One region of the Saccharopolyspora sp. NPDC003752 genome, then DNA from elsewhere that is predicted to be linked to it. Evidence: riboswitches for the same ligand, from Rfam matches in the RefSeq annotation. Region 1 holds a riboswitch; each other region holds the start of a gene.

Region 1 (8,067 bases):
GCTGGAGCGGACCCCGCGGCGCACCGAAGGCCCGACCGTCGCCGTGCTCTACTACCGCGCGCACCACATGGCGGGCAACACCGCGTTCGCGAACGCGCTGTGCGAGGCCATCGAAGACGCCGGTGGCCAGGCATTGCCGCTGTTCTGCGCCTCCCTGCGGGCGCCCGATCCGCAGCTGCTGGAGCAGCTCGGCCGGGCGGACGCGCTGGTCGTCACCGTGCTCGCCGCGGGCGGCACGAAGCCCGCCACCGCTTCCGCCGGCGGTGACGACGAGGCGTGGGACGTCGGCGCGCTCGCCGAACTCGACATCCCGATCCTGCAGGGGCTGTGCCTGACCAGCAGCCGCGAGGCCTGGGAGGACAACGACGAGGGCCTGTCGCCGCTGGACATGGCCACGCAGGTCGCCGTGCCCGAGTTCGACGGCCGCCTGATCACCGTGCCCTTCTCCTTCAAGGAGAACGATGCCGAGGGGCTGCCGGTCTACGTGGCCGACCGCGAACGGGCGGCCCGGGTCGCCGGCATCGCGGTCCGGCACGCGACGCTGCGGCACGTGCCGCCGCAGGACAAGCGCCTGGCGCTGATGCTGTCGGCCTACCCGACCAAGCACTCCCGGATCGGCAACGCCGTCGGCCTGGACACGCCGGTCAGCGCGGTCCGCCTGCTGCGGGCGCTGCGCGAGCGGGGCTACGACATCGGACCCGAGGATGGCCCCGACGCGCTGCCAGGCGTCGCGGACCAGGACGGCGATGCGCTGATCCACGCGCTGATCGCCGCCGGTGGCCAGGACCGCGACTGGCTGTCCGAGGAGCAGCTCAGCGGGAACCCGGTCCGCATCCCCGCGCGCCGGTACGCGAGCTGGTTCGCGACGCTGCCCGAGGACCTGCGCACCGCCATCGAGCAGCACTGGGGACCGCCGCCGGGCGAGCTGTTCGTCGACCGCTCCCAGGACCCGGAAGGCGAGATCGTGCTCGCCGCCGTCCGCGCGGGCAACGTCGTGCTCATGGTGCAGCCGCCGCGCGGTTTCGGCGAGAACCCGATCGCGATCTACCACGACCCGGACCTGCCGCCGAGCCACCACTACCTGGCGGCCTACCGCTGGCTGATCGACGAGTTCGGCGCGCACGCCATGGTGCACCTGGGCAAGCACGGCAACCTCGAATGGCTGCCCGGGAAAACGGCGGGCATGTCCGCCTCGTGCGCCCCGGACGCCGCGATCGCCGACCTCCCGCTGATCTACCCGTTCCTGGTCAACGACCCCGGCGAGGGCACCCAGGCCAAGCGCCGGGTGCACGCCACCCTGGTCGACCACCTCGTGCCGCCGATGGCCCGCGCGGAGAGCTACGGCGACATCGCCCGGCTGGAACAGCTCCTCGACGAGCACGCCAACATCTCGGCGATGGACCCGGCGAAGCTGCCCGCGATCCGCAGCCAGATCTGGACGCTCATGCAGGCCGCCAAGCTCGACCACGACTTGGGGCTCGACGAACGGCCGCACGACGCGGAATTCGACGACATGCTGCTGCACGTCGACGGCTGGCTCTGCGAGGTCAAGGACGCCCAGATCCGCGACGGCCTGCACGTGCTCGGCGACGCCCCGGCCGGCGAGGCCCGGGTGAACCTCGTGCTCGCGATGCTGCGCGCGCGCCAGATGTGGAGCGGGCAGAGCGCCGCGCTGCCCGGCTTGCGGGAAGCGCTCGGGCTCGCCGAGGACGGCAGCGCCGCCCGGGAGCAGGTCGACGACGTCGAGACCCGCGCGCACGCCCTGGTCCAGGCGATGGAGGACCGCGGCTGGAGCCCGGATTCGGCGCCCGAGGTGTGCCGGGAGGTCCTCGGCAGCGCCGAGGACGCGGTCGTGCGGGTGCTGGAGTTCGCCGCGACCGAGGTGGTGCCGCGGCTCGCCGCGACGACCGACGAGATGACCGCGACGCTGCACGCCCTCGAAGGCGGGTACGTTCCCGCGGGTCCCAGCGGGTCGCCGCTGCGCGGGCTGGTCAACGTCCTGCCCACCGGCCGCAACTTCTACTCGGTCGACCCCAAGGCCGTGCCCAGCCGCCTGGCCTGGGAGACGGGATGGGCCATCGCCGAATCCCTGCTCGACCGCTACCGCGCCGACACCGGCGACTGGCCCCGCTCGGTCGGCCTGTCGGTGTGGGGCACCAGCGCGATGCGCACCTCCGGCGACGACATCGCGGAGGTGCTGGCGCTGCTCGGCGTCCGGCCGACCTGGGACGAGGCGTCGCGCCGGGTCAACGGGCTGGAGGTGATCCCGCTCGACGAGCTGGGCCGCCCCCGCATCGACGTCACGGTCCGCATCAGCGGTTTCTTCCGCGACGCCTTCCCGCACGTGGTCGCGCTCCTCGACGACGCCGTGCGCCTGGTCGCCGCCCTCGACGAGCCGGACGAGCAGAACTTCGTGCGGGCGCACGCGCACGCCGACCTCGCCGAGCACGGCGACGAGCGGCGCGCCACGATGCGGATCTTCGGCTCCAAGCCGGGCGCGTACGGCGCGGGGATCCTGCCGCTGATCGACAGCCGGAACTGGCGCGACGACGCCGACCTGGCCGAGGTGTACGCGGTGTGGGGCGGCTTCGCCTACGGGCGCGAGCTGGACGGCGAACCGGCCCGCGCCGACATGGAGAGCGCCTACAAGCGGATCTCCGTGGCGGCCAAGAACACCGACACGCGCGAGCACGACATCGCCGACTCCGACGACTACTTCCAGTACCACGGCGGCATGATCGCCACGGTCCGCGCGCTGACCGGCAAGGCCCCGGCGGCCTACATCGGCGACAGCACGCGCCCCGACTCGATCCGCACCCGGTCCCTGACCGAGGAGACGTCGCGGGTGTTCCGGGCCCGCGTCGTCAACCCGCGGTGGCTGGCGGCGATGCGCCGCCACGGCTACAAGGGCGCGTTCGAGCTGGCGGCGACGGTGGACTACCTGTTCGGCTACGACGCCACGACCGGCGTCGTGGCCGACTGGATGTACGAGAAGCTCGCCGAGACCTACGTGCTGGACGAGGAGAACCAGCGGTTCCTCACCGAGTCCAACCCGTGGGCGCTGCACGGCATCACCGAGCGGCTGCTGGAGGCCGCCAACCGGCAGATGTGGCAGGAGCCGAACCCGGACACCCTGCAGGCGCTGCAAGACGTCTACCTGCAGACCGAGGGCGATCTGGAGGACGGGCCCGGCCAGCGCTGACAACCGGTCCGGGGCGGGCCAGAGCTACCAGACCCCGCCCCGGCGTCCCGCAATTTCCATTGAAATTGCGGAGGTTGTCCACAGCCATCGGCGTGTCCTGGCGCAACACGCTGACGGTCCGCAATTTCCATTGAAATCGAAGGTCCGATTTCAATGGAAATTGCGGGACTTCGACACTACCGGCGCGACTGCGGGGCGAGGTCCGCCACCGGTCCGACGACGATCACCGCGGGCGGCTTGATCTCCGCGTCCCGCACGGCGTCGGCGACCTCGCCGAGCGTGGTGCGGAGCGTCTGCTGGTTGCGCGTGGTGCCTTCCTGCACCACCGCGACCGGCGACTTCGGGTCGCGGCCGTGCTCGATCAGGACGGCCGCGAACTCCCTGATCCGCTTGACCGCCATCATCAGCACCAGGGTGCCGCGCAGCCGGCCCAGCGCCGGCCAGTCCACCAGCGACTGCTCGTCGTGCGGCCCGACGTGCCCGGACACGACCACGACCTCGTGCGCGACGCCGCGGTGGGTGACCGGCACGTCGGCCGCGGCGGGAGCCGAGAAAGCGCTGGTGATCCCGGGAACCGTGGTCACCGCGATCCCGGCCTCGACGCACGCCAGCAGCTCCTCGAACCCGCGCCCGAACAGGTACGGGTCGCCGCCCTTGAGCCGGACCACGAACTTGCCGGCCTTGGCGTGCTCGATCAGCAGCGAGTTGATGACGTCCTGGTTGGCCGCCCGCCCGTAGGGGATCTTCGAGGCATCCACCACCTCCACGTGCGGGCCGAGCTCTTCGAGCAGCTCGCGCGGCGCCAGGCGATCGGTGATCACCACGTCCGCGCGGCCCAGCAGCTGGCGCCCGCGGACCGTGATCAGGTCCGGGTCGCCCGGGCCGCCGCCCACGAGCGCGACGCCCGGCGCCGGCGGCTCGGACCACTCGTCGACCACACCGGTGCGCAACGCCTCCACGAGCCCGTCCCGCACGGCGGCGGAACGCCGGTGGTCGCCGCCCGCCAGCACCCCGAGCAGCAGCCCGCTGTGCTGGGCCACCGCGGGCGTGACGGCGGTCCCCTGCGAGGCGTCGTCGGCGCGGACGCAGAAGATGCGGCGCTGCTCGGCTTCGGCCGCGACCGCGGCGTTCACCTCGGCCCCGGTCGCGCACGCCACGACGTACCAAGCACCTTCCAGGTCGCCGTCGGCGTAGGGGCGCCGGTGCCACGTCAGGTCGCCCGCCTCGGCCATCGCCTCGACGGCCGGGGTCGCCTCCGGCGCGATCACGTCGACCAGCGCACCGGAGTTGATCAGGCGCGGGACCCGGCGCTGCGCGACGGTGCCCGCGCCGACGACGACCACCCGCTTCCCGGCGAGGTCGAGCCCGGCGAAGTAGTGCTGTTCAGTGTGCTTGGTCATGTCCGTAGTCCATGTCGGCTCCGCCCCGGCGAACTCGCCGGGGCCTTGTGCTCGGGGGCGCAGCCACGCGGTAGGCCACCTCGTCGTGGCTCACGATCACCGGCCTGACCTCGGGGCGCCACCTGGCACAGCCGGTGGACGCCGGTCACGCGCGTTCCGCGTCGTCGCCGCGGGCGGCGACTTTCCACCAGAGCGCGGCGCCGCCCCATACTGCCATGAAAGCGGCCAGCGTCAGATAGCCGAGCAGCTCGAAGTGGTCGCCGATGGCCGCGACCGGCTCCGCGAAGGACGCGCCGAGCTCCTGGAGCAACCCGGCGAGGACGACCAGCGCGACGACCGCGGCGAGCACCACCGTCAGCGCGGTGGTCGTCACGTTGACCCACAACCGCCGCAGCGGCCGCGCCAGCGACCACGTGTAGGCCCGGGACATCAGCATGCCGTCCACGCTGTCCACTGTGCACATTCCGGCGGCGAACAGCAGCGGCAGGCTCAGCACGGCGATCGCGGACAGGTGCTCGGTCGGGGAGACCATGGCGAGCACGGTGATCTCGGTGGCGGTCTGCATGCCGAGCCCGAACAGCAGCCCGATGCCGAACAGGTGCCAGGAGCGGGCCACGTTGCGCATCCGCCCCCGCAGCACCCGGGCGAGCAGGCCGCGCCGCCCGAGCACCAGCTCGACCTCGGCCTCGTCGACCGCGCCGCGGCGGGCGCGGCGCAGCAGCCGCAGGGCATCGCGCAGCACCAGCGCGTTGAGCACGGCCAGCGCGGTCAGGACCGCGATCACGATCAGGTCCACCGCCGTGGCGACCCGCACGCCGGCCTCCTCGGCCCACTGCTGCGCGGCGGGCCCGGCGATGAAAGCGACCGCGACGGCGAGGAAGAGCACGACGCTGGCGTGCCCGAGGGCGAACCACATGCCGGTCGACACCGGTCGCCTGCCGCGCTGCATCAGCAGCCGCGTGGCGTCGTCGATCACCGCGACGTGGTCGGCGTCGAACCCGTGGCGCAATCCGAGCAGGTACGCGGTCATCCCCGCGGCGGCCAGCCCTCCCACAGCGCCGAACTCCTGCTGCTGCAGCAGGTACGCGCCCCAACCCGCCAGGTGGAGCACTCCGACGGCGGCCAGCACGACCGCTGCTTTCCGGCGCTCGATGGCGCCCCAGCCGGCCTGCGGCCGACTCTCTTCGGCATCCCGAGACATGGGATATCCGACCTCCTGGGTTTCCCGCCCGAGGGGCTCGGTGTCCGCACGCCGCGGCGCGGCGCGGGGCCGGCGCGCAGTCTCCTGACTCCCGAATCGACGCGGCACCCCGGCCTTCCAGCTGCACGCAGCCGTGGCAACGAGTGGGGCCCACTCCCCGGTCACAGTGGCGGGACCGTCCCGGATTCGCACCGGGTTCCTGCACTGTCGGCGGCCGTATCCTTGCCTGCCCCGCGACCCGAGGTCAAACCCCGGGTGAAGCCGATCACGCGAAGGCCTTGTTTGGCGACGAGGGCCGGTTGGGTACGTCGCGCTTACCGGTCTGCGCGGCCGAACGGGGCAACCCGGACGGGTGAACACCGGTCTTCCGCTGCTCTGGTCGGCCAGCGCATGCTTGGGCTACGGCGACCTCAAGGGCCTGCGGGAACGCGGGCCGACGGGGACAGGAGGCGACCATGAACGAGACCCACACCATCACGCTGAACCTGCAGGTCGTGGAGGCGGGCGCGAAGACCACCGCCGACGTCGGGTTCACCACCCCGGGCGGTCAGGCGCTGCACGGGCACGGCACCGCGCGCCGCCACCCGGACGACCCGGAGGTACCGCAGATCGGCGACGAGATCGCGATCGCCCGCGCCCTGTTCGAACTGGCGCACAAGCTGCTGGACAACGCGGCCAGCGACATCGGCGAGCGCCTGCACCGCCGCGTGCACCTGCCCGCCTGACGCGGAGCCGGGGGCGTCTCCGACCCGCCGGGGGCGCCCTCCGGCATGTCTCACGAATGCGCTTCGACCACCTCGCGCGCCGTCTTCGCGACGAGGTCCGCGAGGTCGTCGTCGAGTCCGGGGCGGGCCCGGACCCGCAGCGGCGCGGGATCCAGCTGCGGGAGGTCGTCGCGCACCACCAGCCCTTCCAGGCGCGGCTTCGCCGACGGCAGCAGCGCGACGCCGAGGCCGGACCGCGCGGCCGCGAGCACCCCGGCCAGATCGGCGGCCTCGCACACCAGGTCCGGACGCCGGCCGATCCCGGTCACCGCGTCGACCGCGAGCCGCCGCGTGGTGCACGGCTCGTCGAAGACGACCATCGGCAGCGGCTCGCCGGGGCCCGGCGGCGCCCAGTCCGGTGCCGCGTACCAGTCCAGCCGGAGCCAGCCCGCGTCCCGGCTCCGCCCGCCGACCGACGGGTCGATCAGCAGCGCGATGTCGACGCTGCCGCGGTCCACGGCTTCCGCGAGCCGCGCCGTCCGGTCCAGGCGGAACCGCACCTCGAACGCCGGGAAGGCGGCTCGCATCCGGGTCGCCAGCTCGGGGAGCAGCCGGTCGGCGGCGTGCTCGGTGGAGCCGAAGACGAGCGTGCGGCGTTCCTCCGCGCCGAGCCGGCGCAGCGCCTCGTCGTGCGCGCCGAGGATGCGCCGCGCCTCGGCCAGCAGGAGCTCTCCGGACGCGGTGAACTTGGCCTGCCGCCCCTCCCGGACCACCAGCTTCCGGTCCAGCACCCGCTCCAGCTTGCGCAGGTGCTGGCTGACCGCTGACTGGGTCAGGGACAGCGCGGCGGCGGCCCGGTGGAACCCGCCGCAGTCGGCGACCGCGACCATGCTGCGCAACGCGACGATGTCCAGCACTGCACCCATGCGACCACCCTAACCGATCAGCGATTGAAATCGATCGCGATTACTTATCGTCGTTGGACGCGGCCGGGCCGGACGGGCGAGGCTTGGGATCATGCAGAGCACCCGCTCGATCCCGCTGCCGCTGGCGGCGCCGATCGTCGTCATCTGGGCCAGCGGATTCCCCACCGGGAAGCTGGGTGTCGGCGCCGCTCCCCCGTTCCTCCTGACCTCCGTGCGGCTCGCGCTGGCCGCGGCGGTGTTCGCGGCGATCGCGGTCTGCTCCCGCGCGACCTGGCCCAGCGGCAAGCGGTTCGGGCACACCGCCGTCGCCGGAATCCTCACCAGCGGAGCGCAGTTCGCCGGGTGCTACGGCGGGATGGCCGTCGGGGTCCCGGCATCGGTGACCGCGCTGGTGCTCGCCATGAACCCGGTGCTCACCGCGGCGCTCGCGGCCGGATTCCTGGGCGAGCGGCTGAGCCGGATCCGCGCGATCGGGCTCGTCCTCGGCGTGCTCGCCGTCGTCGTCACGCTCGGCGGCCAGGTGCTCGCCGACGGCGCGGTGAACCCGGGAATCCTGCTCACCCTGCTGGGATTGCTCGGTTTCTCCGCGGGCGGGCTCTACCAGCAGCGGTACTGCGCCGGGGTCGACGTCCGG
Region 2 (10,763 bases), on a different contig from region 1:
TCGCGCGCCCGGCGCGCCGAGGTGCTCGCCGCGGACCGAGCGCTCCGGGACTCCGCATTCGGCGATCGCGGCGCGCAGCTCGCCGAGCCACCGGCCGCCTTCGTAGGCAACGACCGTACCGCGTGACCGCAATGCGACCTGCAGCGCGGTCACGTCCCGCATCGCCTGGATCACGGTGCGTGAACCGGCTCTCCCGACCCCTGTGCCACTGGAAGCCGAATGCGCGGCGGCATCCTCGGAGGTGGCGAAAGCCACGGTGCAGTCCTGATCGCGCAGCCGCTGCACCCGGGACGAAAACGGTTCCCGTGCCACGGAATTCGCGCAGCGCGGCCGGGGTCAGCATCCCCGGCTCGCCGGACGGACGAGCCTCACCGCGCGCACCGCGCCACGAACCGCCGCACCGCTTCGGGCTGCCCGGCCGGATGGGTGTGCAAATACGAGGCGTGCACGCCGCCGTCGACGAACCCTTCCCGCTGCGCGCCCGTCGCACGCCACAGCCACGCAGGCCGCGAGCCGCTGCCGGGCTCCAGGACGGTGCGGTGGAACTCGTGGCCGCTCACCCGTGCGCCTTCGTCGAACAGGATCGAATCGGCGGCGGCCACGGCGTCGCGGTAACCCAGCGTCAGCCGCGGCGACATCCGCGCCCGCGCGTCGAGCACGCCGCACAGCGGGTGACCGTCCAGCTCCTCCGCCAGGTACAGCAGCCCGCCGCATTCCGCGTGGATCGGCGCCCCCGTGGCGGCGAAAGCCGTGATTTCCTTGCGCAGCGCGGTATTCGCCGACAGCTCGGCCACGTGCTGCTCGGGGAACCCACCCGGCAGCACCAGGCCCGCGGTGCGTTCCGGCAGCCGCTCGTCGTGGAGCGGGTCGAGGACCGCTACCTCGGCACCGGCGGCTTCGAGCAGCTCGACGTGCTCGGCGTAGCCGAAGGTGAACGCCCGCCCGCCGGCCACCGCGACCACGGCCCCGGCCTGCGGCTGCACCTCGTCGCGCGGATTCCAGGCGGCGCCGGGCAATCCGGGGGCCGAGCGCGCGAGCGCGCGCACCGCGTCGAGATCCACCGACCGGGCAACGACTTCGGTCATCGCCTCGACCGCGCGGACGGCCTCGCCGCCGTGCTCGGCGGCCGTGACGAGGCCGAGGTGGCGCGATGGGACGGCGAGATCATCGGCGCGCGGGATCGCGCCGAGCACCGGGAGGCCGGCGTTGTCGGCGGCGTCGCGGAGCACCTGCTCGTGCCGTTGCGAGCCGACCCGGTTGAGGATCACGCCGCCGATCCGGACCTCCGGGCGGTAGCTGCGGAAACCGTGCAGCAGCGCGGCGAGGCTGTGGCTCTGGCCCCTCGCGTCGACGACCAGCACCACGGGCGCGTCCAGCAGCTGCGCGACGTGCGCCGTGGATCCGGCGGCGATCCCCTCGCCCGGCCCGATGCGGCCGTCGAACAGGCCCATCACGCCTTCCACGACGGACAGTTCGGCGCCGGCGGCGCCGTGCCGGAACAGCGGCGCGATCCGCTCCTCGCCGACCAGCACGGGATCGAGGTTGCGGGCCGGGCGGCCGGCGGCGAGCCGGTGGTAACCGGGGTCGATGTAGTCCGGGCCGACCTTGAACGGCGCGACCCCGGTCCCGCGCCGCCGCAGCGCGCCGAGTAGCCCGGTCACCACGGTGGTCTTCCCCTGCCCGGACGCCGGTGCGGCCACCACCACCCGGGCGTGCGAGGAATCGGTCACCACTCGATGCCCCTCTGGCCCTTCTGGCCGTCGTCCATCGGGTGCTTGACCTTGGTGGTCTCCATGACGAGGTCGGCGGCGTCGATCAGGGCCTGCGGGGCGTAGCGACCGGTGATCACGACGTGCTGGTGCCCGGGCCGGTCGCGCAGGGTCTCGACGACCTCCGCGACGTCGACCCAGCCCCAGTGCAGCGGATAGGTGAACTCGTCCAGCACGTAGAGGCCGTGGCGCTGCTCGCCGATCCGGCGGGCGATCTCCCGCCAGCCCTCCAGCGCCGCGGCCGCGTGGTCCTCCTCGCTGCCCTTCTTGCGGGCCCACGACCAGCCCTCGCCCATCTTGTGCCACTCGACGGGCCCGCCCTCGCCGGTCTCGTCGTGCAACCGCCCCAGGGCGCGGAACGCCGACTCCTCGCCGACGCGCCACTTCGCCGACTTGACGAACTGGAACACCCCGATCGACCAGCCCTGGTTCCAGCCGCGCAGGGCGAGCCCGAAGGCAGCGGTGGACTTGCCCTTCATGTCGCCGGTGTGCACCACGAGCAGCGGCCTGTTGCGGCGCTGGCGAGTGGTCAACCCGTCGTTCGGCACTGTCGAAGGCTGTCCCTGAGGCATGCCCCGACCCTAACTGGCCGCCCCGGGACCGTCCGACTCGTGCCGAACGGTCTCAGCGGGCGGGCCGGAAGGCCCCGAGCTGCTCGTCGAGGTACCGGGCCAGTCGCTGCTTGTCCGCCGGGCCGAAGGTGTTCCAGCGCTCGCCGTCGTTGTTGCGGCGCGTCGTGACGCTGTAGCGGCCTTCCTCGGTGTCCCGCCAGCCGATCGCCGGGAGCCGGACCGCCTGCCCGTCGCCATCCCGGCCGGTCACCAAGAAGTAGCCGACCCGCCGCGTCGGCAGAGCCATGATCTTCTCCACCTTGCGCAGGTCCCCGCCGCCGCGCCTGGACGCGCCCGGCTGCGCCGAACCCAGCCACGAATCCGGCTCCGCCTCGCGCACCGGCTGGGGCGTCGGCTCACCGCCGGCGGCGATCGTCCCCGCGTCGAGCCTGCCTGCCGGGACCTCCGGCAGCAGGCCGACGCAGACCCGGGCGAGGCCGCGGACATCGATGAACTCGATCCGCAGGCCCTGTTCTTCCTGGACCGCCAGCACCCCGGCCCGCCCGGCCACCGCCACGCGCGCCCGGTAGACGGCGTCCGACCCGCCGTCGTAGGAGGTGACCGCCACGCCGATCTCCGGGCGGTGCAGCAGGTTCAGCGCCTGCTCCAACTCCGGTTCGGCGCGGCCGCGGTCGGCCAGCCGGCGCTGCTCCAGCCCACCCCAGACGTCCTTGCGGAGCCGGGCGCGTTCGTCGAGCGTGGCGGCGAAGTGCGGGATCTCGAACGGGAACTGCCGAAGGTCGACCCGCAGATCCTCGCCGAGAACGTCCGCCGCCTCCGTGGAAAGCGTGAACGATTCGATCATCTCTTCCCCTTCTGGGCACGCCTCGGTTCCCCGAGGAGCCGGTGCTCCTCGGGGAATCGCGCGGAACTTCGAACCCGGGCGGACTACTCGCCGAACACCGGCGGCGCGACCTTCGGCAACCCGAGGTCGTCCCAGGCCTCATCGGTGTCGACCACGTACTTGCTCTCGTGCTCGTCGTCCTCTTCGGACTTGCCGCCCTGGCCGCGACCGGCCCCACCGCCGCCGGCCATCCCGGCACCACCACGACCACCGGCTCCGGCGCCACCGGCACCCGCTCCACCGGCGGCCCCCAGACCGCCGATACCGGCACGCCCACCAGCGCCGAGCTGGCCACCACCGACCCGGCCGGCACCGCCCATGCCGCCGCCTCGGCCACCGCCCATGCCGCCGGCGCCGCCCGGGCGTCCGCCACCGGGCCCGCCGGGGCCGGGGCGCTGCTGGTTCGGCGGCAGCGGAGCCCACCGCCCGTTGTAGGGGTTCTGGCGCTCCCACTGGCCGGTGTTCGGATTCCAGCGGGTGTCCGACGGGGGCGTGGCCGGCGGGCTCTGCTGCCACACCGCGTTCGTGCTGCTCGGCGGGATGTTCGGCGCGCTCGGCGGGCTGTACTGCGGCGTCGAGGTGTTCGGGCTGGACCAGGCCGACTGGGTCGACGCGGGCGTGCTCGACGGGTTGATGGAACCGATCGTGTTCTGCGACGGCTCCGACGTGCCGGGCTGTTCCTCGGGCCCGCGCGGGGCGGGCACGAACGCCGGTGTCTGCGCCGCGGCCGTCCCGAAGTTGGTCTCCATCTTCGACATCACCTGGGCCGCTTCCGCGTGCGCGGCCTGGCTCTTCTCCTGCTTCTCCACGATGTCGTTGGCCCGGCTGAGGGCCGTGAACGGGTTCGGATCGGAGAAGTAGTTCTTCAGCTCCTGCTTCATGTCGAACTCGACGACCTCGGGCATCGAGTTCCGCGCCCGCTCCGCGGCCTCGGCCTGCATGCCGACCTGGTTGGCGGTGAGCTGGGCGGCGCTGCCGGAGTGCGACATGTGGTCGGCCAGCTGCGTGACGTGCTTCCGCATGGCGTCACCGGCCTCGCCCTGCCAGGTGTGCTCCGTCTTCGTCGCGGCCTGCCGGATCTGCTCGGCGAACTCCAGGAACTTGGCCCCGTGGCCGTGGTAGACGCGGCCGACGTCGTGCACCGCAGCGGGGTCGAAGTTCTCCCGGACGAACCGGTCCATCTCCTTGTGCTCGAAGGACAGGTAGTGCGTGTTCCCCAGCGAACCGGGCTTCTCGCGAAGCTCTTGGTCGACCGACAGGGCCTTGGCCTGCTCCTGCCCGTACTTCGACGCTTCCGCCGTGGCCTTGGCCTTCGACAACACGTCCGTCAGCACATCGCCGATGATCGGCACGTTGGACGCGCCCGCGTACTCCTGCTTCCCCTGCTCGTACGCGGAGTGCTCGTGATCGGCGATGTACTCCGACCCACCACCCGGTGGCGACGTCATGACTTCCCCCTTGATCTACCTTTTTAAGTTCTGCGCAAATGCTTCAGCTCTTCGGAAGATTCGCCAGCACCAACGGCGCGGCCTGCTGCACCACCTGGCACGCCGCTTCGGTGTCCCGAGGCTTGGTGGCCGCGATCGTCACCGACGTCGTGGAAGAGCTCGCCAACGAAACACCGCAATCGCCCGGCCCAACGAGCTCGCGCACCAGCTTCGCGCGCATTCCGGCGATCGAGGTGTCTTCCACTGTGCCGTCGGTGAAGTTCAGCTCGTCAATCGACTTGTCGTTGTTCGCGACAATCGAAAGGCCGCCACTCGTCGTCAGATTCCAGTCGCAGCCAGGCGCGCCGGAGATCCGTTTGACCTCTCCGGGCGCCTCGAGACTGAGCTTCCCCAGGTCTTCGGATGTCAGTAACTTACACGGATCAACCTTCGCCGCCTCGGCGCTCGTCGACGCCGTGGCCTTTCCGCTCTCGCTAGAGTCCGTGTTGGTTCCGCCATTCCCCGGGGTCCCACAACCTGCGACCCCAAGTAGAAGTGCAAACGCGCCCACAACGACAGGACTCGACACCAACCTACGCACCTGAACAATCCCCGTTCTCACACCTGCACGCCGTAGTTGGCGTTGCCTTCGTCGACTTCCCGGTAGAGCTGAATGCCCTTCTTGATCGCCTCGATCACTTGCGGCACGCGCTCCTGCATCTGCAGGATGAGCTCTTCATACGAGCGACCATCATCACCTGCTGCGACCGCTTCGTTGAAGTCGGTCATAACTCGACCCGCTGGACTATCCCCCAACGGTGTGCGCTGCTTCAATTGGAACAAATCACGCCGCATCTCCGACAGCGCGCCGCCATCGAACTCCTGGAAAATCCTGATCAGCTCGTCGCCTGCCTCCGGCGTGACCTGGAAGCCGCCGCTGTTGGCCGCGCTGATGATGCCCTGCATGGCGTCGTCCGTCGCGGCGAGCCCGGCCGCCGCCGATCCAATCGACCCCGTCATCGCTTCTCCCCAGAAGAATCGTCTTTCCCCGCAGCGCGGCCGAACCTAGCACCGCATCCCGCGCGCGAACGCCGATACGAGACAAATCCGCAATACCTCACCCGCTTGATCAACCCCAATGGCCCAATGGCACCGATTCGATGGTGGCCGAGCTCACGGGGTTCTGGAACGGTGCAGGCGACGATCATGGACGGTCGTCCCAGTCAGCGAGGAGTCGCCCGATGCCGACCAGGCCGCCGCTGGTGCTGTCCTTCGCCGCGCTGATCTCCAACTTCGACCGCTTCGCGGTCACCCCGATGCTGCTGCTGATCGCGCTGGCGATGGAAGAGCCGCTGGCCGCGGCGGTCGCCGTCGCCAGCGGCTACTTCCTCGCCTACGGCCTCTCCCAGCCGCTGTGGGGTTTGCTGTCGGACCGCTTCGGCCGGCTGCCGGTCATGCGCGGCACGATGCTCGCCGCCGCGGCGGGCGGGGTGGTTTCCGCACTGGCGCCGAACCTGACCGCGCTGGTCGTGGCGCGCGTGGTCACCGGCGCGTGCATGGGGGCCGTCGTTCCCGCGTCGCTGACCTACGTCGGCGATACCGTGCCGCAGGAGCACCGGCAGGGCGCGCTTTCCGATCTGATGGCGGCATCGGCGATGGGCACGGCGCTGGCGACCGCCGTCGGCGGGCTGCTGGCCGGTTTTCTCGACTGGCGCGCGGTTTTCGCGCTACCCGCCGTCTGCGCGGCGGTGTGCGTCGTCCTGCTCCGCAAGCTGCCGGAGCCGGAGCGCGCTCAGGCCCAGGGCGTGCGCAGCCACCTGATGGCGGTGCTGACGAATCGTTGGGCGCTGCTGGTCTTCGGGTTGGTGTTCGTCGAGGGCGCGGTGCTGCTGGGCACCATGACGTTCCTGGCGTCGGCGCTGGTCCACGGGGGCGTGGACGTCGCGGTGGCCGGGCTCGCCACCGCCGCGTACGGCGTCGGCGTGTGGGTGTTCTCCCGGCTGGTGAAGGTGCTGGGGCGGCGCTTGGCGGTCTGGCAGCTGATCGCGACCGGCGGCGCGTCGATGTTCGTCGGCTACCTGGTCGTGACCGCCACCGCGAGCATCGCGACCGTGGTGATCACGGCCTTGCTGCTCGGCGGCGGTTGGTCGTTCATGCACTCGTCGTTGCAGACCTGGGTGACCTCGGTGGCCCCGGAGGCCAGGGGCACCGCCGTGGCGCTGTTCGCGTCGGCGTTGTTCCTGGGCAGCGCGGCCGCATCGGCGGCGGCCGGGCATTTCGCGGAGCGCGGCTCGTACGGCTTGATCTTCGGGATCGCCGCCGCCACGGCGGTTCCGCTGCTGATCGTCGCTGCCGCCTGCCGCCACCGCTACCAGACACGCGTCGTCGCGCCCTCGGTCGGCGACCGGGCGGCGTGAGGGGCGATTAAAAGAGCCCCCGCACTCGACCGGCCTGGGGGTTACCGGGAGCGCGGGGGCATCTTGCGGGTCCACCCCTGGGGGTCAGGTGGACGGCGTCACCGTACCAATCGGTCGGGTGGGCCAGAAGACGGAACGTCGGATCTCGTAATCAAAACGAGATCAAGCGGCGTGAGGGCGCTCGTCCCGGACCGCGCGGACGACGCCGGCCACGTTGTCCGCGGACAGCTCCTCCAGCCGCAGGCAGGGGCCGCCCAGCGCGGCCCCGAGCCGACCGGCCAGGCCGAGCCGGACCGGTCCGTTCTCGCAGTCCACCACGACGGACGCGACGCCCGCCTCGGCGAGCAGGCCCGCCGAGCGCAGCGCGTCATCGACGGCCTGCTGCGTGCGAATCCGCCCGGTGAGCCCGGAATCCAGCGGCACGGTGGCCTTTCCGTCGGTCAGCAGCACGACCAGGGCGCGCCGTTGCGGGTCCCGCATCCGTTCGGTCTGCACCACCCGGTGCACGCGCAACAACCCGTCAGCCAGCGGCGTGCGGCCACCCGTGCGCAGCCTCCGCATCCGCGCGGCCGCGATGTCCACAGAGGACGTCGGCGGCAACGCGAGTTCCGCCGAGTCGCCGCGGAAGGTCACCACGCCGACCTTGTCGCGCCGCTGGTAGGCGTCCCGCAGCAGCGACAGGACGGCGCCGCTGACCGCCGACATCCGTTCCCGGGCGGCCATCGATCCCGACGCGTCCACCGCGAACAGCACCAGGTTCCCCTCGCGCCCCTCCCGGATGGCGCGCCGCAGGTCGTCGCCGCGCAGCACCAGCCCGGGGCCGCTGCGCCCGCGCGCGACCTGGTGCGGCGCCGCGGCGGCCAGCGTGGCCGCCAGGTGGATGCCGTGACCCTCCACAGTGGATGCCCGCGTCGTCCGGCCGCTCCGCGCCCGGGACCGCGACCGCCGCCCCGGCGCGCCGTCGCCGAGCCAGGGCACCTCCAGCAGCCGCGCCTGAAAAGCCGGCGCCGGCGCCGGCGGCGGCCGCTCCGCGGGCGCCCGGTCGTCGCTGCGCTCCTCCGAGCCGTCGGCTCCGCCGTCCGGCCCGGTGGGTCCTTCGGGCCCTTCCGGCGGCTGACCGCCGCCGTCCGGGCCTTCCGGCGGTTCGTCGTCGCCGTCGTCGGCGTGCTCCGCCGCCTCGGACAGGGCCTGTTGGAGCTGGTCCTCGTCGATGCCGGGCTCGTCGAACGGGTCGCGGCGGCGCCGGTGCGGCAGCGCGAGCCGGGCCGCCGCCTCGACGTCCTCCTCGGCGACCGCCTCGGCGCCGCGCCAGGCCGCGTGCGCGGTGGCGGTGCGCGCCAGCACGAGGTCGGCTCGCATGCCGTCGACGTCGAAGGACGCGCACAGCGCGGAGATCCGGCGCAGCTCGGCGTCCGGGAGGTCCACCGAGTCCACCCGGGCGCGGGCGGCGGCGATCCGCTCGGCCAGTTCGGCGTCGGCACCGGCCCACCTCGCGGCGAACCCGGCCGGGTCGGCTTCGAACGCCAAGCGGCGGCGCACCACCTCGGTCCGGGTCGCCACGTCCCGCGACGCGGCGACGTGCACGGTGAGGCCGAACCGGTCGAGCAGCTGCGGGCGCAGCTCGCCCTCCTCCGGGTTCATGGTGCCCACCAGCAGGAACGACGCCGCGTGCGAGACCGAAACGCCTTCCCGCTCGACGTGCGCGCGGCCCATCGCCGCGGCGTCCAGCAGGAGGTCCACGAGGTGGTCGTGCAGCAGGTTCACCTCGTCGACGTAGAGCACGCCCCGGTGCGCGGCGGCGAGCAGGCCGGGCTGGAAGGCGCGGACCCCTTCGGTCAGGGCGCGTTCCAGGTCGAGCGAGCCGATCAACCGGTCTTCGGTGGCGCCGACGGGGAGTTCGACGAGCTGGGCGGGTCGTTGCGCGGCTTCGGAGCCGTGCGGGCCGTCCGGGCACTGCGGGTCGGCGGCCTGCGGGGCGCAGCCGAAGCGGCAGCCGGTGATCACGTCGAGCGGCGGCAGCAGCGACGCCAGCGCACGCACCACGGTCGACTTCGCCGTGCCCTTCTCCCCTCGGACGAGCACGCCGCCGATGGCCGGGTGCACGGCGTTGAGCAGCAGCGCCAGCCGGAGGTCGTCGTGGCCGACGACGGCGGAGAAGGGGAAGCGCGGGGCAGCGGTCATGCCGGTGTTCCTTCCTCGGGGTTCGGACGCCCCGGTGGCGGGAACAAGGGGCGGCAGTGTCCTGACTCCCGGATCACCGCGCCCCTCCGGCCTTCCCAGGTCGCCCCGGTGGCTCGCGGGGGAGGGCCGCTCCCCGGTCACAGTGGCGCCGACCGTGCCGGATTCCCACCGGTTTCCTGGCGCACCCCTTGCATTCGGATCAAGGTGCATCGTCGCAGAACCGGCCCGGCGGACCAACCGACCGCGGCGACGACGAGACCAGCACCACTGCGGCCGGGGTCCGCGGGGGACTGTCACCGGCGGGCGGCGTGCAGCCCGTCGACGGGGCCGGCGAGGTGCCGTGAGCATTTTGTGCTGCCATAGCGACACAAAACGCTCACGGCCCCCGGCGACGATCACCACCAAGTCCCGAGTGGCACCGGTCACGCCCGCCGGCGGGGCTCCCGGCGCATGTCGACGTGCGGGATGCCGTCCTCGAGGTATTCCTCGCCGTCCTCGACGAAGCCGAAGGAGCGGTAGAACTCCTTGGCGTAGGTCTGGGCGGCGAGCACGGCAGGCGTGTGCTGCACCTCGGCGACCGCGGCGCGCATCAGCTTGCGCGCCAGCCCCAGCCCGCGCGCGCTCTTGGCGGTGCAGACCCGGCCGATGCGGAAGGTGCCGTCGGGGTCTTCCAGCAGCCGCAGGTAGCCGAGCACGTAGCCGTCGGCGGAGTCGATCCAGAAGTGGCGGGTGGTCTCCTCCAGGTCCCGACCGTCCAGCTCCGGGTAGGGGCATTCCTGTTCGACGACGAACACGTCGACGCGCAGGCGCAGCATCCGGTAGAAGTCCTCGGCGTCCAGGTCCGCGGTGTAGGCGCGGTGGACGGCGGTCGCGAGCGGCTGGAGGGTCACCCTTACCTGGATATCACAGCGAGGTCTCAATACCCGCATCCACCAGCACCGGGAGTAGTCAACGCCACTCCGGCCGCCGGCGGGCGGGCGCTGCTCTGATCGGGCCAGTTTCGCGCCGAATCGCTGACCCGCCGCCGAGACCGCGGTTAGCCTGCGCGAGATCGGGAGCCGAGCGGCCATGGGGGATTCGTGAGCGAACCGGTGTTCGGCGTCGACGGCGCGCGAACCGAGGAGGAGATCAGGCGCTGGGCCGACGGCATCCAGGCGAAGGCCGACCGCTACCAGCAGATGCAGCAGCAGGTGACGGCGGTCAAGGCCACCGCGGAGTCCCGCGACGGCGTGGTGCGGGTGACGGTCGACAGCGCCGGCGCGGTCACCGACCTGCAGATCACCGACGACGCGCGCCGGATGTCCGGCGCGGGTCTGGCGGAGTCGGTGCTGACGACCATGCGGCAGGCGCAGGCGGGCATCCGGGACCAGGTGGCCGAGGTCATGTCGGCCACGGTCGGCGACGACACCGAGACCGTCAACGCGGTCGTGTCGGCCTACCGCGAGCGCTTCCCCGATCCCGAGGCCGAGGCCGGCGCGGAGCACCGGCCGCCCGACGACGAAGACTTCGAGGAC
Region 3 (10,763 bases), on a different contig from region 1:
CCCGACAGTGTGTGAAGGGACCACAAGATGCACACCGGGTGACCGCCCCTGGCCGATCGCCCTCCATAGAGACGCAACGCCCCACCCCGAGGTTGCGTTCCCACCCCGGCAACCTCGTCGAACCCAAAACCGACCCCCCTGTTCGGCACCCCCACACGACCGTGCTAATGTTTTCCACGTCGCCAGGGAGACCGGCCGGAACGGAAACCGAAAGGGAACCGAACCGAACGGATCAGAACTGACCGGCAGCCAGCGCCAATAGCTCAACTGGCAGAGCAGCTGACTCTTAATCAGCGGGTTCGGGGTTCGAGTCCCTGTTGGCGCACTCGATATGCGGAACGCCCTGCTTACGCGGGGCGTTTCGCTTTTTCCATATCTCGTCATTGTTTTGGGGGGCCGAGCCCCCCAGGCCCCCCACGGTGCGGTGTTCGGCTTCCGTTCTCGGGTCGCCTTGGGTTGGCTTCCGGGCCTGGGTAGCTCCTGGGCCATAAAGCATCCTTCGGACTGGGTGGTTCCCCTAATCGGCTTGGTGAGGGGACGTCACCTTCCTTCTGGGTGGTTCCCCTTCTCGGCTCGGTGGGGGGACGTCACCTTCCTTGCACGCTGGCCCTGCTCGGCTTCGCCTCGCTGGGGGACCTGACTCTCGGATCGGATGGCCGCTCTCCTTGTCTTCTTGGCTTGGGTTGGTGGTCGTTGCGGCGTGGTTGCCGGTGGGGATCGGGGTTGTACCCGGTCGGACCTGGTTTTGCTGGGGGTTCTTGGCCAAGGATCTGGGGGTTGGCTACCGATCGGGGGTTGCTGCGGCTTGGCCTTCTTCGGGTCCTTGATCAGCTTCTTCGTCTTCGCGGTGACCCTGGCTTGCTTGGTTCGGCTGGTTCTTGCCCTTCGCCGGGGTTCCGGCTCCGATCGCAGCTCGGAGTTCTCCCGCGCGCTGATGGGCGTCGGGATGAGCGCCATGCTGTTGCCACCCCTGCTCCCCGCCGGCTTGTGGGCCGCGGTGTTCGTCGCCGGCTCCGCCTGGCTGGGCTTGCTGGCGCTGCGCCGGCGTCCCGCTCTCGCCTACCTGCACCACTTCGTGGGCTCGTTGGCGATGGCTTACATGTTCGCCGCTTCGCGGCCTCACTCCGCCGCTTCGCAGGCGTTCTCGTTGCCCTCCGGGCACTCGCACGGGCACTCGCACGGCGGCGCTCCGGGCGTCTTCGACGCCCATCCCGCCGGCTTCGCGTTTCCGCTCGTCGCTTGGGTGCTGATGATCTACAGCCTGCTCAGCGCCGGCTTCGCCGGCACCGATCTGCTGCGGCCCCCTCCGGCCTGCCGCCGGTTCGGCGCCGCGACCGAACTGGTCCTGTCGTTGGGCATGGCCCACATGTTCCTGACCACGCTCTGACCCCTGGGCCCCACCCGCACGAAGTGCACACGGGTCGCGGGCCTCCTCAGTCCATTCCGGACACTCGGAGGGTGATGTTCAGGCGGCCCGCCGCCATGCCGATCTCCGGTCCCGTGCCCGGGAACGTCTTCGGCACCCCGTGGTAGGCCAGCCGGGACGGGCCGCCGAAGACGAACAGGTCGCCCGAGCACAGCTCCACGTCCGTCCACGGCTTGTTGCGGTTCTCCGCGTTCCCGAAGCGGAAGACGCAACTGTCGCCGAGGCTCAGCGACACCACCGGTTCCCGGCTCCGCTCGTCGCGGTCCTGGTGCATGCCCATCCGCGCGTCGGCGTCGTAGAAGTTGACCAGCGCCACGTCCGGCCGGTAGTCCTCGGCGGCGCGGCCGTAGGCGTCGGCCAACGCTCTGCGCCCCAGCTCGCCGAGCCAGTCCGGGAACGGCGTGACCGGGGAACCGTCGCCGTCGTCGACCGTTCGCGAGTAGCGGTAGGGATACCAGTGCCAGCCGAGGCACACGGTCCGCACCGACATCACGCCGCCGCTGGGCAGCCGCGCCGACCGCAGGCCCGCCGGCGAACGCGCCCATTCCCGGCACGCGACGACCAGTTCGCGCTGCCGCTCGACGTCCAGCCAGTCGGGCACGTGCACCGCGCCCGGGGCGATCTCGGCCCGCTCGCGCGGGATCAACGAATCCACATCCGCCCCTCTACCACGCCAAGATCATCGCAGCTCGGCGATCTCCGCGTGAGAACGCTCTCAATGCTGGTTTCACTACTCCGTTCAGGTTAGGCTTGCCAAACTTTTGGAGCCAACCGGACAGGCAGGGAGCACCATGTTCCGTCCTCGTCGACTGCTCGCGGTCATCACCGCCGTGCTCGCGCTCGGCACCGCCGCGGCGTGCGGCACGTCGACCCCCGAGCAGTCCCCCGCGCCCCAAGGCACCGAGCGGATCGTCACTCACGCCAAGGGCCAGACCAAGATCACCGGCACCCCGAAGCGGGTGGTCGTGCTGGACACCGGAGAACTCGACGCGGTGCTGGCGCTGGGGGTCAAGCCGATCGGAACCGTGCTGCCGGACGCCAACAAGACGCTGCAGCCGTACCTCGCCGAGAAGGCCGGTGACATCGAGATCGTCGGCACCATCGGCTCCCCCAACCTGGAGAAGATCACGGCGCTCCAGCCGGACCTGATCCTCTCCAGCAAGGTCCGCGACGACCAGAACTACGAGGCGCTGAGCAGGATCGCGCCGACCGTGTTCGCCGAGACCGTCGGCAAGACCTGGAAGCAGAACTTCCTGCTCGACGCCGAAGCGCTGGGCAAGAAGGACGAGGCGCAGCGGATCCTCGACGCCTATCAGCAGCGCGCCGCCGACATCGGCAAGCAGGTCGGCGACCCGGCCGCCCGCAAGGTCAGCATGCTGCGGTTCATCCCCGGAGACATCCGCCTGTACGGCAAGGGCTCCTTCATCGGCACGATCCTGGCCGACGCGGGTTTCGGCCGCCCCGACAACCAGCAGATCGAGCAGACCCACACCAAGATCAGCCGCGAGCAGATCTCCCAGGCCGACGGCGACCAGCTGTTCTACGCCGCCTACGGCGAAAGCGCCAAGCAGCAGATGACCGGCGTGGTCGACTCGGTGCAGTGGACGACCCTCAACGCCGTGAAGAACGGCAAGGCCATCGAGGTCCAGGACGACACCTGGTACCTCGGCCTCGGCCCGATCGCCGCCAACCTGGTCCTGGACGACCTGCAGAAGGCCTTCGCCCAGCAGTGACCCGGAGAAGAGCCCATGGGTCCACCGGACTCACGGGCTCTTCGCTGCGCCGAGCCGCAGATCGCCGGCGCTGCGCCCGACGCGCAGCTCGCCCGCCCCGGGCTCGACGTCCACCACCACCGACACCTCGGCTCCCGCCTCGGCCTCGGCGACGGCGAACCCCGCCAGCCGCAGCGGCTCCGCGGCGTACACCTGCACCACCTCGCGTCCCGCTCGGTCGCCGGTGTTGCGCAGCTTGACCCGCACGCCCTCGCCTTCGGCGACGGCCTCCAGGTACTGCCAGGTCGTGTACCCGAGCCCGTGTCCGAAGTGGAACGCCGGTGTCACGCCCCGGTCTTCGTACGCGCGGTAGCCGACCACGGTTCCCTCGGTGTAATGCAGTTCGCCGTCCACCGGCTGCACACCTGGCAGCGGGACCGGGACGTCGGCGAGCTCGGCGGGGAACGTCGTCGGCAACCGGCCGCCGGGCTCCGCCTCGCCCAGCAGCACATCGGCCAGCGCGTCCCCGTACTCCTGGCTGCCGAACCAGGTCCACAGCACCGCGGGCACGTCGGCGGCCCACGGCATGAGCACCGGCGAACCGGCGTTGACCACCACGACGGTGTTCGGATTCGCCGCCACGACCTTGCGGATCAGCTCGTTCTGCGCGCCGGGCAGATCCAGCGAGTCGCGGTCGCGGCCCTCCGTCTCGACCTCGTCGTTGGTGCCGACCACGACCACCGCGACATCGGCGTCCCTGGCGACCGCGAGGGCCGCCGCGAGTTCGCTGGCGTCGTCCCATTCCCGTGCGCGGTGCCCGATTCCGACCGCCACCAGCGCATCGAGGCTCTGCGGGGTGAACTCCACGGTGAGCGCGGCCCGGCCGGCGTCGTCCAGGTCCGATTCCACGATCACCACGTTGAACCGCTGCTCGGGCGGCTCCAGCATGTCGCCCATCGGATCGTCGATCCCGTCCGCGCGCACCACGTCCGCGGCCAGCACCTCCCGGCCCGCGAGCTCGACGCGGAAGCCGCCGGTGCCGTTCACCCCGAACACGTGCTCGCCGACGTCGAGCAGGAGATTCCCCCGCAGCCGCAACGACTTCGTCCCGGCAGGCAGCCCGCCGAGCCACAGCAGCCGCTCGGTGCCGCGCAATTCGCTTTCGAGCACCTCGCCGTCGGCACCGAGGTAGTCGACGCGCAGGCCGTTGCCCTCGCCCGCCGGATCGGCGACCTCCGCACCCGGGATCACGTCCAGCAGCCGCCGGTGCCGGACACCGCGCTGGTACACGACATCCGCGTCCGGCAACGCCGCCCGCAGCCCGTCCAGCGGAGTCACCACGTGCGGCGGGCTGACGTGCGAGGAACCGCCGCCCTGCGCCGCCGGAATGGTGGCGTTCTCGCCGATCACCGCGACCTTGGCGACCTTCGGGTCGATCGGCAGCAGCGGCGCATCCGACACGACCTCGTTGCGCAGCAGCACGAATCCCTGCGCTGCGAGCCGCCGGATGACCGGCCGGGCCTCCTCCGGCGGACCGCCACCGCCAGGCTCGGAGTCCTCGAACGCGCCGACGCGGTCGGCCAGCCGCAGGACGCGCAGGACCTTGTCGTCGAGCACCGACTCGGGAACTCCGCCCTGCTCCACGGCCTTCGCGAGTTTCCCGTCGCTCCAGGGGCTTTTCGGCCCGGGCATCGCCAGGTCGAGACCGCCGAGCGCCGCCGCCTGGAGCGAGCGGGTGGCGAACCAGTCGGACACGAGCACGCCGTCCCACGCCCACTCGCCCTTGAGGATGTCGTTCACCAGCGCGGAATTCTCGGTCATCGTGCTGCCGTTCACCGAGTTGTAGGCGGCCATCAGCACCCACGGCGACGCCTTCGCGATGATCCGCTCGAACGGCTTGAGGTAGAGGTCGCGCAGCGTCCGCTCGTCGACGATCGCGTCGTAGCTGAGCCGCTCGGTCTCGCTGTCGTTGGCCACGAAGTGCTTCGGCGTCGCGGCCACCCCGCGCGACTGGATGCCCGCCACCACCTCGGCGCCGATCTCGCCGATCAGCAGCGGATCCTCCGAGAAGTTCTCGAAATGCCTTCCGCCGAAAGGACTTCGGTGCACGTTGACGGTCGGCGCCAGCACCACGTGCACGCCCCGGCGGCGCGCCTCGTCGCCGAACATCTCCCCCGCGGTCCGCGCCGCCGCCCGGTCCCACGTCGCCGCCAGCGCGGACGCCACCGGGAACAGCAGCGAGGTGTCGCGCTCGTCCCAGGTCGTGCCGCGCACCCCGTTCGGGCCGTCGGAGAGCACCAGCGACCGCAGCCCGATCCGGGGCATCGGGTGCAGGGTCCAGAAGTCGGCTCCGGTCAGCAGCCGCGCCTTGTCCGCCACGGTCAGCTCCGAGAGCAACGACCGAAGCTTCGCCTCGTCCACCGGGTCCCCTTTCGCCAGCCCCCGGCCGCCCAGTCTCGGCCACCGCGCCCGGACTGTCGACCGGTACCGCGCCAAGCCGCTATCTGCCCATGCGCGCCGCCCCCGAACCCAACATGTAGTGTGTTGATCGCTGGTGGTTCACCGGAGGCGTCCGGTGAGGCAAGAGGGAACCCGGTGCGAATCCGAGACTGCCCCGCAGCGGTGAACGGGAACGAAAGTCGTGACCCCGCTGCCGAACGGCAGCGGGTAGAGCACTGGGCGAACAGCCCGGGAAGCCACGACCACTAGGCCGCCCGTGAGTCCGAAGACCTGCCGCCGGTGCACGCGCGAAGCGTGCTGTCCGGGACCTCGAGGGCGGGTCTGCGCGGACGACCAGCGGCTGCCGCCGCGGGTCTCCTCGCGCGCCGTCGTGGTCCGCCGAGCTCGCGAGGGAGAAAGCCCGTGACGGCGACACTCAACGACTGGACCCGTGTGTCCACTGTGGTCCACCAAGCCTGCGCCGGGCTGTCCGGCGTGTCCGCCGAAGCCGTGCTCGACGAGGTGCGGCGCACCGGCTACACCGGCATCAGCGACGACGAGCTCTCGCTGGCCCAGGTCATGGCGGCGCGCACGCTGATCGAGACCGAACCGAACTACTCGCAGGTCACCGCCCGGTTGCTGCTGGACCGGATGCGCCGCGAGGCGCTGAGCTACCTGGGGGAGCCGCAGGAGGCCGACCAGGAGGAGATGCGCGCCCACTACCCGGAGTACTTCGCCGACTACGTGCGGCGCGGCATCGAGCTGGAGATGCTGGACCCGGAACTGGGCGCTTTCGACCTGGCGCGGCTGGGCGGCGCGCTGGTGGCGGAACGCGACCTGACCTTCGGCTTCCTCGGGCTGCAGACCCTCTACGACCGGTACTTCCTGCACCACGACGGCACCCGGTTCGAGCTGCCGCAGGCCTTCTTCATGCGGGTCGCGATGGGTCTCGCGCTGCGCGAGGACGACCGCGAGGCGCGGGCCATCGAGTTCTACCACCTGCTGTCGTCGTTCGATTTCATGTGCTCGACGCCGACGCTGTTCAACGCCGGCACCACCCGGCCGCAGCTGTCGTCCTGCTTCCTGACCACTGTGGACGACGACCTGTCCGGCATCTTCCACTCGATCAGCAACAACGCGCTGCTGTCGAAGTACGCCGGCGGGCTGGGCAACGACTGGACGCCGGTGCGCGGCATCGGCGCCCACATCAACGGCACCAACGGGAAGTCGCAGGGCGTGGTGCCGTTCCTGAAGATCGCCAACGACACCGCGGTGGCGGTCAACCAGGGCGGCAAGCGCAAGGGCGCGGTGTGCGCGTACCTGGAGACCTGGCACGTCGACGTCGAGGAATTCCTCGACCTGCGCAAGAACACCGGCGACGACCGCCGCCGCACCCACGACATGAACACCGCGAACTGGGTGCCCGACGAGTTCCTGCGCCGCGTCGAAGCCGACGAGCAGTGGACGCTGTTCTCCCCGGACGAGACCGCTGACCTGCACGACCTCTACGGCAAGGCGTTCGCCGAGCGCTACCGCGCCTACGAGCAGGCCGCCGACCGCGGTGAGATCAAGGTGTTCAAGCGGGTCCGCGCGGTGGAGCTGTGGCGGCGGATGCTGACCATGCTCTTCGAGACCGGCCACCCGTGGATCACCTTCAAGGACCCGTGCAACCTGCGCTCGCCGCAGCAGCACAACGGCGTCGTGCACTCCTCGAACCTGTGCACCGAGATCACCCTGAACACCAGCACCGACGAGGTGGCGGTGTGCAACCTCGGGTCGATCAACCTGGCCCGGCACGTCACGGCCGACGGCATCGATGCCGAGAAGCTGGAGCGCACCACCCGCACCGCCGTGCGGATGCTGGACAACGTCATCGACATCAACTTCTACACGATCCCCGAGGCACGCCGGTCCAACCTGCGGCACCGGCCGGTCGGGCTGGGGCTGATGGGCTTCGCGGACGCGCTGTTCGCGCAGCGCATCCCGGTGTCGTCGGATGCGGCGGTGGAGTTCGCCGACCGCAGCATGGAGCAGATCAGCTACCACGCCATCGCCGCGTCGAGCGCGCTGGCGGCCGAGCGGGGCCGCTACGAGTCCTTCGACGGTTCGCTGTGGAGCCGCGGCATCCTGCCGATCGACTCGCTCGAACTGCTCGCCGAGGCCCGCGACGGCGACGTCGACCTGGACCGGTCGTCCACGCTGGACTGGGAGGCGCTGCGGGCGCGGGTGGTGCGCGATGGCATGCGCAACTCCAACGTGATGGCCATCGCGCCGACCGCCACGATCTCCAACATCTGCGGCGTCAACCAGTCCATCGAGCCGGTCTACCGCAACCTGTACGTCAAGGCGAACATGTCCGGCGACTTCACCGTGGTCAACCCGCACCTGGTCGCCGACCTGAAGCGCGTGGGGCTGTGGGACGACGCGATGGTCGCGGACCTGAAGTTCCACGACGGCAGCCTGCTGCCGATCGACCGGATCCCGCAGGAGCTCAAGGAGCTCTACGCCACCGCGTTCGAGATCGAGCCGCGCTGGCTGGTCGAGGCGGCGGCGCGGCGCCAGAAGTGGATCGACCAGGCGCAGTCGCTGAACCTCTACGTCAGCCGGCCCAGCGGCCGCACCCTCGACGAGCTCTACCGGCTCGCCTGGCACAAGGGCCTGAAGACCACGTACTACCTGCGCTCCACCAGCGCGACCCACGTGGAGAAGAGCACCCTGCGCGGTACCGACGGCAAGCTCAACGCGGTCCCGACGGCGACCCCTACTGCGGTCCCGACTGCGGTCCCGGTCGCGGAGATCCCGACCGCGGCGGCCGGCGCGGCCTGCTCGGTCGAAGACCCCGACTGCGAAGCCTGCCAATAACTTTCACCCGGCATCCCGCCGCAATTTCAATGGAAGCCGAAGGTCCGATTTCCATTGAGCCTTTTTCATCCTGGACGGCCCGCAACCGCGGGCCGCAAAGCCACACGTCGATGGGCTGTCGCATGCGCCGCAGGCGCATAGCCCACCTACGACACTGGCACCGCCGCGGGTTCTCAGAGGCTTCCTGGCGAGGACGGCCCCTCCGCCGTGTATTGGACATACATCAGGAGGGGCACCCACAGTCAGGGAGCCTCTGAGGTTCCGCCACCCGCACCGCCACGCAAATTGAGGTTGGAAAAACCTCATTGAAATTGCGGGAACCGGGGGCCGGAGCCCAGGTCAAGTCCTGTTCGACGCGCGGGCTCGAACCGCGCGATTTCCCATGGAGCAACACAGCATGACCTCCTTGCAATCCCCCTCGTCGGCCGCCGGGCTCGGCGAGATCGACCGCTCCGGCGGGCGCGTCGCCGTCGGCGACAAGGCGATGATCAACGCCCGCGCCGACGTCAACCAGCTGCTCCCGCTCAAGTACGGCTGGGCGTGGGAGAAGTACCTGGCGGGCTGCAACAACCACTGGATGCCCACCGAGATCTCGATGCAGGCCGACATCGCGCTGTGGAAGTCCGCCGACGGCCTCAGCGCCGACGAGCGCCTGCTGCTCAAGCGCAACCTCGGTTTCTTCGCCACCGCGGAATCCCTGGTGGCCAACAACATCGTGCTCGCCGTCTACCGGCACATCACCAACCCCGAGTGCCGCCAGTACCTGCTGCGGCAGGCCTTCGAAGAGGCCGTGCACACCCACACCTTCCAGTACATCTGCGAAAGCCTCGGCCTCGACGAGGGCGAGCTGTTCAACATGTACCGCGAGATCCCGTCGATCGCCGACAAGGACGCCTGGGCGCTGCAGTACACCCGCAGCCTGGAGGACCCCGACTTCGCCACCGGTAGCACCGAGGCCGACCAGGCGTTCCTGCGCGACCTCGTGGCGTTCTACGTGATCTTCGAGGGCATGTGGTTCTACACCGGGTTCGCGCAGATCCTCGCGCTGGGCCGGCGGAACAAGATGGTCGGCATCGCCGAGCAGTACCAGTACATCCTGCGCGACGAGTCGATCCACCTGAACTTCGGCATCGACTGCATCAACCAGATCAAGCTGGAGAACCCGCAGCTGTGGACCGAGGAGTTCCAGGCCGAGGTCCGGCGGATGCTGGCGGAGGCCTGCGAGCTGGAGATCGCCTACGGGCGCGACACGATGCCGCGCGGCCTGCTCGGCATCAACGCCGAGCTCTGCGCCCAGTACATGCACTTCATCACCAACCGGCGCTGCGCCCAGCTGGGCCTGGAGCCGGTGTTCCCGGAGGCCGACAACCCCTTCCCGTGGATGTCGGAGGCCATGGACCTGAAAAAGGAGAAGAACTTCTTCGAAACCCGGGTGATCGAGTACCAGTCCGGCGGCTCCCTCCAGTGGGACTGACGCCGGCAAGTTGAAGCGAACGGCCTGTTCACGCCGCTAGACGGAGTGAACAGGCCGTTCGTTCGGGTGTGATCACTCCCACCCGTCGACGATGGAGCAACCCACCCCGTTCGAGCCCCGGCCCGCCGGCACCTGCCCTAGCGTCAGCTGGCGATCGCACACCGCACTGGGGAGGAAAGCTTGATCATCTGGGGATTCCGGAGCACCGTCCAGCGGCTGGCCAGCCTGTTGCTCGTCTGCCCGGGCTGCCGCGGCACATATGCGACGACCCTCAACAAGGGCGTCACCAAGTTCACGCTGTTCTTCATCCCGCTGTTCCCGACCAGCACCCGGTACGCGCTGACCTGCACCTGGTGCGGCACGACGTCTCCGATCACCAAGGAAATGGCGGAACAGCTCCAGGCCCAGGCCCAGCAGGGCCTGCAGGCCTGATCACTCGCAGACCGCTCCTTCGGCCGCGGAGCCGACCAGCTTCGCGTACTTGCCGAGCACGCCCTTGCGGAACCGCGGTGCCGGCGGCGACCAGTTCTCCCGACGACGCAGGAGTTCTTCGTCGCCGACGAGCAGGTCCAGGGTCCGGTCGGCGAGGTCGAGGCGGATCGGATCGCCGTCCTGCACCAGCGCGATCGGTCCGCCATCGGTCGCCTCCGGCGCCACGTGCCCGATGCACAACCCCGTGGTGCCGCCGGAGAACCGGCCATCCGTCACCAGCAGCACGTCCTTCCCGAGACCGGCGCCCTTGATCGCACCGGTCACGGCGAGCATCTCCCGCATGCCCGGCCCGCCGCGTGGGCCCTCGTAGCGGATGATGACCACGTCCCCGGGCTTCAGCGTGCCGTCCTCCAGGGCA

What was found. Region 1 has a riboswitch for cobalamin ahead of ACWEV3_RS20570 (HoxN/HupN/NixA family nickel/cobalt transporter). Riboswitches for the same ligand answer to the same signal wherever they lie in the genome.
Region 2: linked by a shared signal. The riboswitch ahead of ACWEV3_RS27225 (putative cobaltochelatase) and the one ahead of ACWEV3_RS20570 (HoxN/HupN/NixA family nickel/cobalt transporter) in region 1 are both predicted to bind cobalamin.
Region 3: linked by a shared signal. The riboswitch ahead of ACWEV3_RS02860 (ribonucleoside-diphosphate reductase subunit alpha) and the one ahead of ACWEV3_RS20570 (HoxN/HupN/NixA family nickel/cobalt transporter) in region 1 are both predicted to bind cobalamin.

Annotation. Positions count from the first base shown of each region.
Region 1 is NZ_JBSGJZ010000015.1:508-8,574, reverse strand. It holds gene cobN (cobaltochelatase subunit CobN) at 1-3,202, shown strand, start outside; gene cobA (uroporphyrinogen-III C-methyltransferase) at 3,379-4,602, opposite strand; gene ACWEV3_RS20570 (HoxN/HupN/NixA family nickel/cobalt transporter) at 4,748-5,803, opposite strand; cobalamin riboswitch at 5,881-6,005, opposite strand; gene ACWEV3_RS20565 (DUF1876 domain-containing protein) at 6,259-6,528, shown strand; gene ACWEV3_RS20560 (LysR substrate-binding domain-containing protein) at 6,579-7,433, opposite strand; gene ACWEV3_RS20555 (DMT family transporter) at 7,525-8,067, shown strand, end outside.
Region 2 is NZ_JBSGJZ010000023.1:124,788-135,550, reverse strand. It holds gene ACWEV3_RS27265 (hypothetical protein) at 1-162, opposite strand, end outside; gene ACWEV3_RS27260 (cobyrinate a,c-diamide synthase) at 369-1,733, opposite strand; gene cobO (cob(I)yrinic acid a,c-diamide adenosyltransferase) at 1,727-2,341, opposite strand; gene ACWEV3_RS27250 (ESX secretion-associated protein EspG) at 2,394-3,185, opposite strand; gene ACWEV3_RS27245 (PPE domain-containing protein) at 3,269-4,672, opposite strand; gene ACWEV3_RS27240 (DUF3558 domain-containing protein) at 4,716-5,240, opposite strand; gene ACWEV3_RS27235 (hypothetical protein) at 5,270-5,671, opposite strand; gene ACWEV3_RS27230 (MFS transporter) at 5,893-7,068, shown strand; gene ACWEV3_RS27225 (putative cobaltochelatase) at 7,231-9,249, opposite strand; cobalamin riboswitch at 9,282-9,453, opposite strand; gene ACWEV3_RS27220 (GNAT family N-acetyltransferase) at 9,672-10,139, opposite strand; gene ACWEV3_RS27215 (YbaB/EbfC family nucleoid-associated protein) at 10,329-10,763, shown strand, end outside.
Region 3 is NZ_JBSGJZ010000001.1:591,654-602,416, forward strand. It holds tRNA gene ACWEV3_RS02835 (tRNA-Lys) at 253-325, shown strand; gene ACWEV3_RS02840 (DUF5134 domain-containing protein) at 863-1,387, shown strand; gene ACWEV3_RS02845 (alpha-ketoglutarate-dependent dioxygenase AlkB family protein) at 1,434-2,081, opposite strand; gene ACWEV3_RS02850 (ABC transporter substrate-binding protein) at 2,218-3,159, shown strand; gene ACWEV3_RS02855 (glycoside hydrolase family 3 protein) at 3,190-5,559, opposite strand; cobalamin riboswitch at 5,677-5,890, shown strand; gene ACWEV3_RS02860 (ribonucleoside-diphosphate reductase subunit alpha) at 6,001-8,439, shown strand; gene ACWEV3_RS02865 (ribonucleotide-diphosphate reductase subunit beta) at 8,822-9,913, shown strand; gene ACWEV3_RS02870 (zinc-ribbon domain-containing protein) at 10,094-10,345, shown strand; gene ilvD (dihydroxy-acid dehydratase) at 10,346-10,763, opposite strand, start outside.